2 regions of the Streptomyces sediminimaris genome follow, and region 2 is predicted to be linked to the other one. Evidence: predicted binding sites of a transcription regulator. Region 2 holds the regulator's gene; the other holds the start of a gene.

Region 1 (4,415 bases), 1.1 Mb from region 2:
GCATTCCACAAGGTTCCTTCAAATTCCGGAGAGGGCTGTGCCGACCAGACGGCCAGTATGCCGCCCGGCTTCAACACCCTTGCGCAGCTTGTGAGTCCGGTCGGCGAGTAGAGGCCCTCGTTGCCCTCGGTGACGGTCCAGCCGGGGCCGTTGTCGATGTCCAGGCACAGCGCGTCGTACGTGGCGGATGTCTCATCCAGGTAGGTGACGAGATCCGCCTCGACGATCTCTGTGCGCGGATCGGCGACGGCCCGCGCCGAAAGGGCGGCGAGGGGTCCGTCGCGGTGCCAGTCGACGATGGCGCGCTCGCGCTCCACGACCGTGATCGCGCCCCAGCAGGGGTCGGCGGCGGCGTGTGCGAGCGAGAATCCCACTCCCAGTCCGCCGATCAGCACGCGCGGCCGCGGGCGGGCGCCCAGGGCGTCGCGCGCGGCGTCGACCAGCAGCCGCTCCGAGCGGCCGTCCGAGGTGTCCATGAGGAAGCAGCCGTTGGCGATGATCTGCAGCAACTCGCCGTGCCGGCGCAGCACGACCTCGCCGTACGGGCCCTCGCGGCGGTCCAGGACCACAGGGGTGTCATAGGTGGTGGTCATGGGCCCCATCCTGCCCGAACCGGTGGTGACGGCCACGGGAATTCACGGGAGGCCCCGGGTATGAGGCCCCGGGTGTCCGGAGCGGATCGCGGTGGGGCGGAAGGGGAGCGGAACCGGCGCGCCGGACGGCTCGGGAGGCACGGGAAGCTCGGGCGGCGCGCGGCGCTACGGGTCGCGTACGGCGCTACGGGTCGCGTACGGCGTCGAAGGACCGCGCACGGCGTCAAGTACCGCGCGCACCGCACCGTTTCGCGCGTCGAGCGCGCCCGTCGAACGTGCCCGTCGAGCGCGCTCGCGGCGCCGCCCGTGCCGCCCGCACCGAGAAGCGTGAGAGGTTGCTGAGAATCGGCTTTCGCGTGGTGTCGGTCACAGACAGGGGTCCGCGTGGCTGCGAAGGGTGGGGCGCGACGGAAGGAGCGCCCCACCGTGGAACCCACCGCGACGGCCGGAACCGACCCCTCGGCCGCGCCCCCTTCCGAGGTGTCCGGACTCCCCGGCGCAGGTGAACTCCCCGCTGTGGCCGGGCTCCTGGACGGGATGCCGCGTCAGCGCGGCGGGCCGCGCCTCGCCCGGGCCTCTGGGCCCGCCCCGGCGGGCCTGCGGTCCCTCGGCCGCCTCAGGCGCCTCCTGCCGACGCCCGCCGGCACGCCGTTCACCTTCGGCTACGCGGCCGTCCTGGCCCTCACCTCGCTGTTCAGCGCCTACGCCGCCGCCCCCCTCGTCCTCGCCCTGCGACAGGCGTCCAGCACCGATGTGGCGCACCTGCTGCGGTCGCCCGCGGTGGTGCTGCTGGCCAGCGCGCTGTGGATCGCGGGCGGGCTCGTCTCGCCGTTCGTGGGCTGCTTCCTGCTCGTGCTGACCGCGCTGGAGCGCCGGATAGGCGGGGCGCGCACGGCCGTCGTCTTCCTGGCCGGGCACGTCCTGGCCACCGTGGTGACCGAGGGCGTCGTCGGCCTCGCCGTTCTGGCGGGTCATCTCCCCGGCAGTTCCCTGCACCGCCTCGACTACGGCATCAGCTTCGGCGTCGCCGCGGGCGTGGGCGCCCTGGCCGGACTGCTGAGGCCGTGGCTGCGCCTGCCGGTGCTGCTCCTGTTCGGCGGCATGCAGGTCCAGAGCCTGCTCGCATTCACCGACCCGATGACGAACTGGGGCCATCTGACAGCGCTGGCGACGGGCATCGCGACCTGGCCGCTGGTCAGGCGCTGGCACCGGGAGACCCGGGCACGCGCGTCCTGGACCTAGGCTCATCCCCGCGCTCGACGAGCACTGTCAGACCGACCCGTGCGCGCGCGTCCTGGACCCAGGGCCTGCTGCGGAAGCCGGCGCCTCCGGAACCGCGCGTTCCTTCCGGCCTCCGCGCCTCCGCGTTCCTTCCGGCCTCCGCGTTCCTTCCGGCCTCCGCGCCTCCGCGTTCCTTCCGGCCTCCGCGTTCCTTCCGGCCTCCGCGCTCCTTCCGGCCTCCGCACCTCCACGCTCCTTCCGGCCTCCGCGCCTCCGCGTTCCTTCCGGCCTCCGCGCTCCTTCCGGCCTCCGCACCTCCACGCTCCTTCGGGCCTCCGCGCCTCCGCGCCTCCGCTCTCCTTCCGGACCGCCGCGCGTCTCCCGGACCCGCACCGTCCCCTCGCCCGACGGGCGGACGCCCCGGTCGGGGGCGCGCGTCTGGGTGTACCGCCGCTCCGGGGCGTTCCGTTCGTGCGCGCCGCGGGTGGCGAGGGTGGGCGGAGCGGGCCGCCGGTCGGCCCGGCGCGGTGCCCAGCACACCAGCCCGCGCCCGCAACTGCCGCCGCGGGGTGGTGTGCTGGGCGAGACGGTGGGGGTGCCGGGTGCGGAGGACGCCGTGGTCGGGGGCCCACCGGCCCAGTGTGGCCGCCGCGCCGTCGAGCCCCGTACCGGGCTTCGCCGTGATCGCTGACAGCGAACGGCACGGAGCGGAGGGAACAACGGCGGAGCCCCGTGCATTGAGTCGGCATAGCTCAACTTGACTGCCGAAGGGGAGATCATGGCTTCGACGTCCACACCGCTCACCCTGCCCGTGCTGCCGCTCGACGACGAGGTCGTGCTGCCCGGCATGGTGGTCCCGCTGGACCTCAACGACGCCGACGTACGCGCCGCGGTGGAGGCCGCCCAGGCCGCCGCCCGGTCCGAGCCCGGGAAGCCCAAGGTCCTCCTGGTTCCACGCATCGACGGGACGTACGCGAGCACCGGTGTCCTCGGCACCGTCGAGCAGGTCGGCCGGCTGGCCGACGGTGACCCGGGCGCGCTGATCCGCGGCCGCGGCCGCGTGAAGATCGGCGCCGGCACCACCGGGCCGGGTGCGGCGCTGTGGGTCGAGGGCACGCGGATCGACGAGACCGTTCCCGAGCCGCTGCCCGGTCACGTCGCCGAACTGGTCAAGGAGTACAAGGCCCTCGCCACCGCCTGGCTGCGCAAGCGCGGCGCCTGGCAGGTCGTGGACCGTGTGCAGGCCATCGACGACGTGTCCCAGCTGGCCGACAACTCCGGCTACTCGCCCTTCCTGACCACCGAGCAGAAGATCGAACTGCTGGAGACCGCCGACCCGCTCGCCCGCCTCAAGCTCGCCACCCAGCAGCTGCGCGACCACCTGGCCGAGCAGGACGTGGCGGAGACCATCGCCAAGGACGTCCAGGAGGGCGTCGACAAGCAGCAGCGGGAGTTCCTGCTGCGCCGTCAGCTGGAGGCCGTGCGCAAGGAACTGCGCGAGCTGAACGGCGACGGCAAGGACCCGGCCGAGGAGTCCGACGACTACCGCGCCCGCGTCGAGGCCGCCGACCTGCCGGAGAAGGTCCGGGAGGCCGCCCTCAAGGAGGTCGACAAGCTGGAGCGGTCCAGCGACCAGTCGCCCGAGGGCTCCTGGATCCGCACCTGGCTGGACACGATCCTCGAACTGCCGTGGAACGACCGGACCGAGGACGCCTACGACATCCAGGGCGCCAAGGCCGTCCTCGACGCCGAGCACGCGGGCCTGGAGGACGTGAAGGAACGCATCACCGAGTACCTGGCGGTCCGCAAGCGCCGCACCGACCGCGGTCTCGGCGTGATCGGCGGCCGCCGCGGCGGCGCCGTCCTCGCCCTCGTCGGCCCGCCCGGCGTCGGCAAGACCTCGCTCGGCGAGTCGGTCGCGCACGCCATGGGCCGCAAGTTCGTGCGCGTCGCGCTCGGCGGCGTCCGCGACGAGGCCGAGATCCGCGGCCACCGCCGTACGTACGTGGGGGCGCTGCCCGGCCGGATCGTCCGCGCGATCAAGGAGGCCGGCTCGATGAACCCGGTCGTCCTGCTCGACGAGATCGACAAGGTGGGCTCCGACTTCCGGGGTGACCCCGCGGCCGCCCTCCTGGAGGTCCTGGACCCGGCGCAGAACCACACCTTCCGCGACCACTACCTGGAGGTCGAGCTCGACCTGTCGGACGTGGTCTTCCTCGCCACGGCGAACGTCCTGGAGGCGATCCCCGAGGCCCTGCTGGACCGTATGGAACTGGTGCGCCTGGACGGCTACACCGAGGACGAGAAGGTCGTCATCGCCCGCGACCACCTGCTCCCGCGCCAGCTGGAGCGGGCGGGCCTGGACAAGGACGAGGTGACCCTGGACGAGAGCGCCCTGCGCAAGCTCGCCGGCGAGTACACGCGTGAGGCGGGCGTGCGCACCCTGGAGCGGTCGATCGCCCGGCTGCTGCGCAAGGTCGCGGCCCAGCACGAACTGGGCGACCGGGAGCTGCCGTTCACCATCACGGACGGTGACCTGCGCGGCCTGATCGGCCGTCCGCACCACGTCCCGGAGTCGGCCCAGGATCCGGCGGAGCGCCG
Region 2 (4,415 bases):
GCCGCCCGGCTGGACGGTCAGGACCTCCGTCGTGCACGCCCCGGTGGCCTCGTCCATCGCGGCCTGGATGCGGGACAGCCCGTCCAGCACGCGGATGGCGGCCCCCTCCGTGCCCGGGCCCGTGGCCGCCCTCTGCTCGGGGCCCAGACCGGCGTACCGCTCGACGGCGGCGACCACCGCGCCCACCCGCCGCTGACTGGCGCTGACGTCGTCGTAGACGCCGCGCAGCAGCCGCGTCATGACCTCCTGCGGGGACGTGGGGACCAGCCAGTCCATGTCGTCGGGGTCCGGGTGCAGCAGGGCGAGCTCCAGCAGGCAGGGCACCGGTCCGGCGTCCCGGCGCGGCACGCGGCCCCGGCGTACGGCCCGGGAGTACACGCGCTCCCCGGCCTCGCACAGTCGGTCGGCACCGTGTGGATGCTCCTCCGTCCCGTGCCCGGCCATCGCCCATCCCACCCCCGGTTTCGCCGCCTTCGCAGCGCAACTATGCGCGGACGGGACCGGCTGTGCAACACGGCTCGGCGCGGGGTCACGGTCGCCAAACGCCCATAACTCCCGCTTTGTACGGTCCTCATGCTGCCGCATTGCAACAAGCTGACGGCCCGGGCGGCAGAGTGGCGCGGGCGAGGGGCGCTCCGGGGCGGCGGCGGCCGGATCACGTCCGGGCGGGGGCGCGCTCAAGGGCTGCCGTGGGCCGTCAGGAACGGCCCGGCAACGGTCGCGTCCGCAAAGGGGGAACGCCCTACTTCTTCAGTCCGATGGCCGAGCATTCCGAGGCGTACTTGGAGGTGCAGATCTCCGAGACCTTGTAGATGCCGTCGGCGACGACCGTCGACTTGATGTTCTTGCGCGTCAGCGCGGTGACGGTGACGAGCTGCGCCGGGATGTCCTTGTTCGTCGGACTGTCGACGGTGTCCTGGGTCAGCGCGTCGAACTCGATGTCCTTGCCCTGCACCTTGTCGACGGCCATCTGCGCGGCAGCCTGGGCCTCCTCCGGGTAGGACTTGTAGACGCTCATGTACTGCTCGCCCGAGACGATCCGCTGCACGGCGCTGAGTTCCGCGTCCTGCCCGGTCAGCGGCGGCAGGTGGGTGACACCTGCGTCCTCCAGGGCCTTGACGATGCCGCCCGCCATGCCGTCGTTGGCGGAGTAGACGCCGTCGATGTTGTTCTTGCCGACCGCCTTGATCGCTTCGGTCATGTTGGCCTCGGCGTTCTTCGGGTCCCAGTCCTTGGTGTCGAAGGACCGGGCGATCGTCACCTTGCCCTTGAGCTCGGCCAGGGCGCCCGCCTTGAACTGCTTGGCGTTCGGGTCGGTGGGCGAGCCGTTCATCATCACGATCTTGTCGGCGGTGCTGACGTCGCTGCCCAGCGCGTCCAGCAGCGAGCGGCCCTGCACCTCGCCGACGAGCTCGTTGTCGAAGGAGATGTACGCGTCGATCGGGCCCTCGGCCAGCCGGTCGTAGGCGATGACCGGGATACCGGCGTCCTTCGCCTTCTGCACCTCGCCGGCGATGGCGTGCGAGTCCACGGCGTCCAGCAGGATGATGTCGACCTTGTCGTCGATCATCTTCTGCATCTGGTCCGCCTGCTTGTCCGCCTTCTGGTCCGCGTTGGCGTAGGCGACCCGGCCCCGGTGATTGGTCAGCGAGGCGACCTGCTTCTTGATGATGGGGTAGTCGAAGTTCTCGTACCGGGTGTTGGCCGTCTCCGGCAGCAGCAGACCGATCGTGACGTCGTCGCCCTTGGTGGGACTCGCCGAGCTGCTGTCGCCCGAGACGTTCAGCACGCCGCAGGAGGAGAGTGACAGGCTGGTGGCGGCTATTGCTGCGCACACGGCGGTACGACGGATACGGCTGTTCACTGCGGTGACCTTCCGGACAAGGGTGCTACTGGCGGCCCAGGTGAAGGAAGCCAACGCTTTCTTCACACGATCGTCAAGGAATAACCGGGTAATGAGACGTCAACGTTAGAGTCCGCCCGCCCTTCTGACGGAGGGCGGCCGGCCGGCGCGCGGACGCGGCAGGGGCCCGGAATGTCTCCGGGCCCCTGCCGCGACGTGACGCGGTACGTCAGTCGGACTGCTGCCGCTTCGGCCGCCACACCACCAGTGCGCTGGTGCGCTGCGCCTCCTGGTACGGCACCAGGTCGCGGCGGTACGACGCGTGCACCGCCGCCTCGCGCTGCTGCATGGCCGCCGCCGCGCCCTCGATCGCCGTCTGGAGTTCGGCGACGCGCTGCTGGAGCGCGGCGACCTGGTTCTCCAGCTCGATGATCCGCTTGATGCCGGCCAGGTTGATGCCCTCGTCCTGTGACAACTGCTGCACGGTGCGCAGCAGTTCGATGTCACGGGCCGAGTAACGCCGGCCGCGGCCGGGAGTGCGGTCGGGCGAGACCAGGCCGAGGCGGTCGTACTGGCGCAGGGTCTGCGGGTGCAGGCCGGAGAGCTGGGCCGCCACCGAGATGACGTAGACCGGGGTCTCCTCGGTCAGTTCGTACGGGTTGCGTCGACGGCCGTCCATCTCTCTCAAGCTCCCTTCGCGGCCTGGAACAGCTCCGCCCGCGGGTCCTCGCCCGCGGTCGCCTCGCGATACGCCTCGAGCGCGTCACGAGCCTTCCCCGTCACGTCCCTGGGAACACTCACCTCGACGGTGACCAGGAGGTCGCCGCGGGTGCCGTCCTTGCGGACCGCGCCCTTGCCCCGGGCGCGCATGGTGCGGCCGTTGGGCGTACCCGGCGGCAGCTTCAGGGTGACGGGAGGGCCGCCCAGGGTGGGCACTCTGACCTCACCGCCGAGGGCCGCCTCCGCGAACGTCACCGGGACGGTGACCAACAGGTTGTCGCCCTTGCGGCCGAAGACCGGGTGCGCGGAGACGTGGACCGTGACGTACAGGTCGCCCGCCGGACCGCCCCGTTCACCCGGCGCGCCCTTGCCGCGCAGCCGGATGCGCTGGCCGTCCTGCACCCCGGCCGGTATGCGGACCTGCATGGTCCGGGAGGACTTGGCGCGGCCGGAGCCCTTGCAGACCTCGCAGGGGTTCTCCGCGATCAGGCCCCGGCCCTTGCAGTCCGGGCAGGGGTCGGTGAGGGAGAAGCCCCCGCCGGAGCCGCGCGCCACCTGTCCGGTGCCGACGCACGTCGGGCAGACCCGCGGGTTGCCGTTGGCGTCGCCGGTGCCGGAGCAGGCCTTGCAGGGCGCCTGCGAGGACATCCGCAGCGGGACCGTCGCCCCCTCGATCGCCTCGGTGAAGCTGAGGCTGACCTCGGTGTCGATGTCCTGGCCGCGCCTGGGCTGCACCCGGGTGGTGCCGGAGCCGCCCCGGTTGAACAGGCCCCCGAAGACGTCACCGATCCCACCGCCGAAGCCGCCGGAGCCCCCTCCGGCCTGGCCACCGCCGAAGAGGTCGCCCAGGTCGAAGTTGAACGATCCGCCGCCCGTGCCCGGCCCCGGGCGGAACCCGCCGTTGCCGAACAGGGCGCGCGCCTCGTCGTACTCCTTGCGCTTCTTGGGATCGCCGAGAACGTCGTTCGCCTCGGAGATCTCCTTGAAGCGCTCCTCGGCCCTGGTGTTTCCCTTGTTGGCGTCCGGGTGGAACTCGCGGGCGAGCTTCCGGTACGCCTTCTTGATCTCGGCCTCGGTGGCGTCCTTGGGGACGCCGAGGACCTTGTAGTAGTCCTTCTCGATGAAGTCCTTGGTGCTCATCCTCGACGCCCCTCCTTTCTCATCGGTTCAAGCTCAGCCCTCGTCCGGGCCACCGCTCTCCTTGTCGTCGGCCGCCTCGGCGGAGTCCTGGGACTCCGGCTTGACGGTCTGCGCCCCCGGCTGGGGCTCGGCCACGGCCACCCGCGCGGGGCGGATGGTGCGCTCGCCGATGCGGTACCCGGGCTGCAGAATCGCCACGCACGTCGTCTCGGTGACATCGGGCGCGTAGCTGTGCATCAGGGCCTCGTGGATGGTCGGGTCGAAGGGCTCGCCCTCCTTGCCGAACTGCTGCAGACCCATCTTCGCCGCCACGGTCTCCAGCGACTCCGCCACGGACTTGAATCCGCCGACGAGTTCGCCGTGTTCCCGTGCGCGGCCGATGTCGTCGAGCACGGGCAGGAGCTCGGTCAGAAGGTTCGCGATGGCGATCTCCTTGACCGTGATCCGGTCCCGCTCGACCCGGCGGCGGTAGTTCTGGTACTCGGCCTGGAGCCGCTGGAGGTCCGTCGTGCGCTCTCCGAGCGCCGTGCGTACCTGGTCCAGCTGGGCCGTCAGACCGGCGATCTGCGCTGATGCGTCCCCGGCCGGGGCCGCCCCCTCCCCGGTGGAGGGGGAGGCGGCCTTGGGCTCGGCGTCGTCAGGGGTGGCGCCGGAGGGGACGTCGGGCTTCTCGTCGAAGCCCGGGGTCTCCTCCGTCACGCGGCACCGTCCT

The links. The regulator HspR, encoded in region 2, represses chaperone genes until heat shock. The targets are predictions, from matches to a motif close to TTGAGNNNNNNNNNCTCAA.
Region 1: a site for HspR is predicted at 2,552-2,570, ahead of lon (endopeptidase La). Genes of this name have one in related genera too.

Annotation. Positions count from the first base shown of each region.
Region 1 covers NZ_JBJWOT010000001.1:5,679,903-5,684,317, forward strand. The annotation lists gene ACJ9NR_RS26500 (spermine/spermidine synthase domain-containing protein) at 1-593, opposite strand, end outside; gene ACJ9NR_RS26505 (rhomboid-like protein) at 1,020-1,835, shown strand; gene lon (endopeptidase La) at 2,593-4,415, shown strand, end outside.
Region 2 covers NZ_JBJWOT010000001.1:4,541,602-4,546,016, reverse strand. The annotation lists gene ACJ9NR_RS21150 (helix-turn-helix transcriptional regulator) at 1-444, opposite strand, end outside; gene ACJ9NR_RS21145 (substrate-binding domain-containing protein) at 743-1,864, opposite strand; gene ACJ9NR_RS21140 (heat shock protein transcriptional repressor HspR) at 2,073-2,522, opposite strand; gene dnaJ (molecular chaperone DnaJ) at 2,528-3,703, opposite strand; gene grpE (nucleotide exchange factor GrpE) at 3,737-4,402, opposite strand; gene dnaK (molecular chaperone DnaK) at 4,399-4,415, opposite strand, start outside.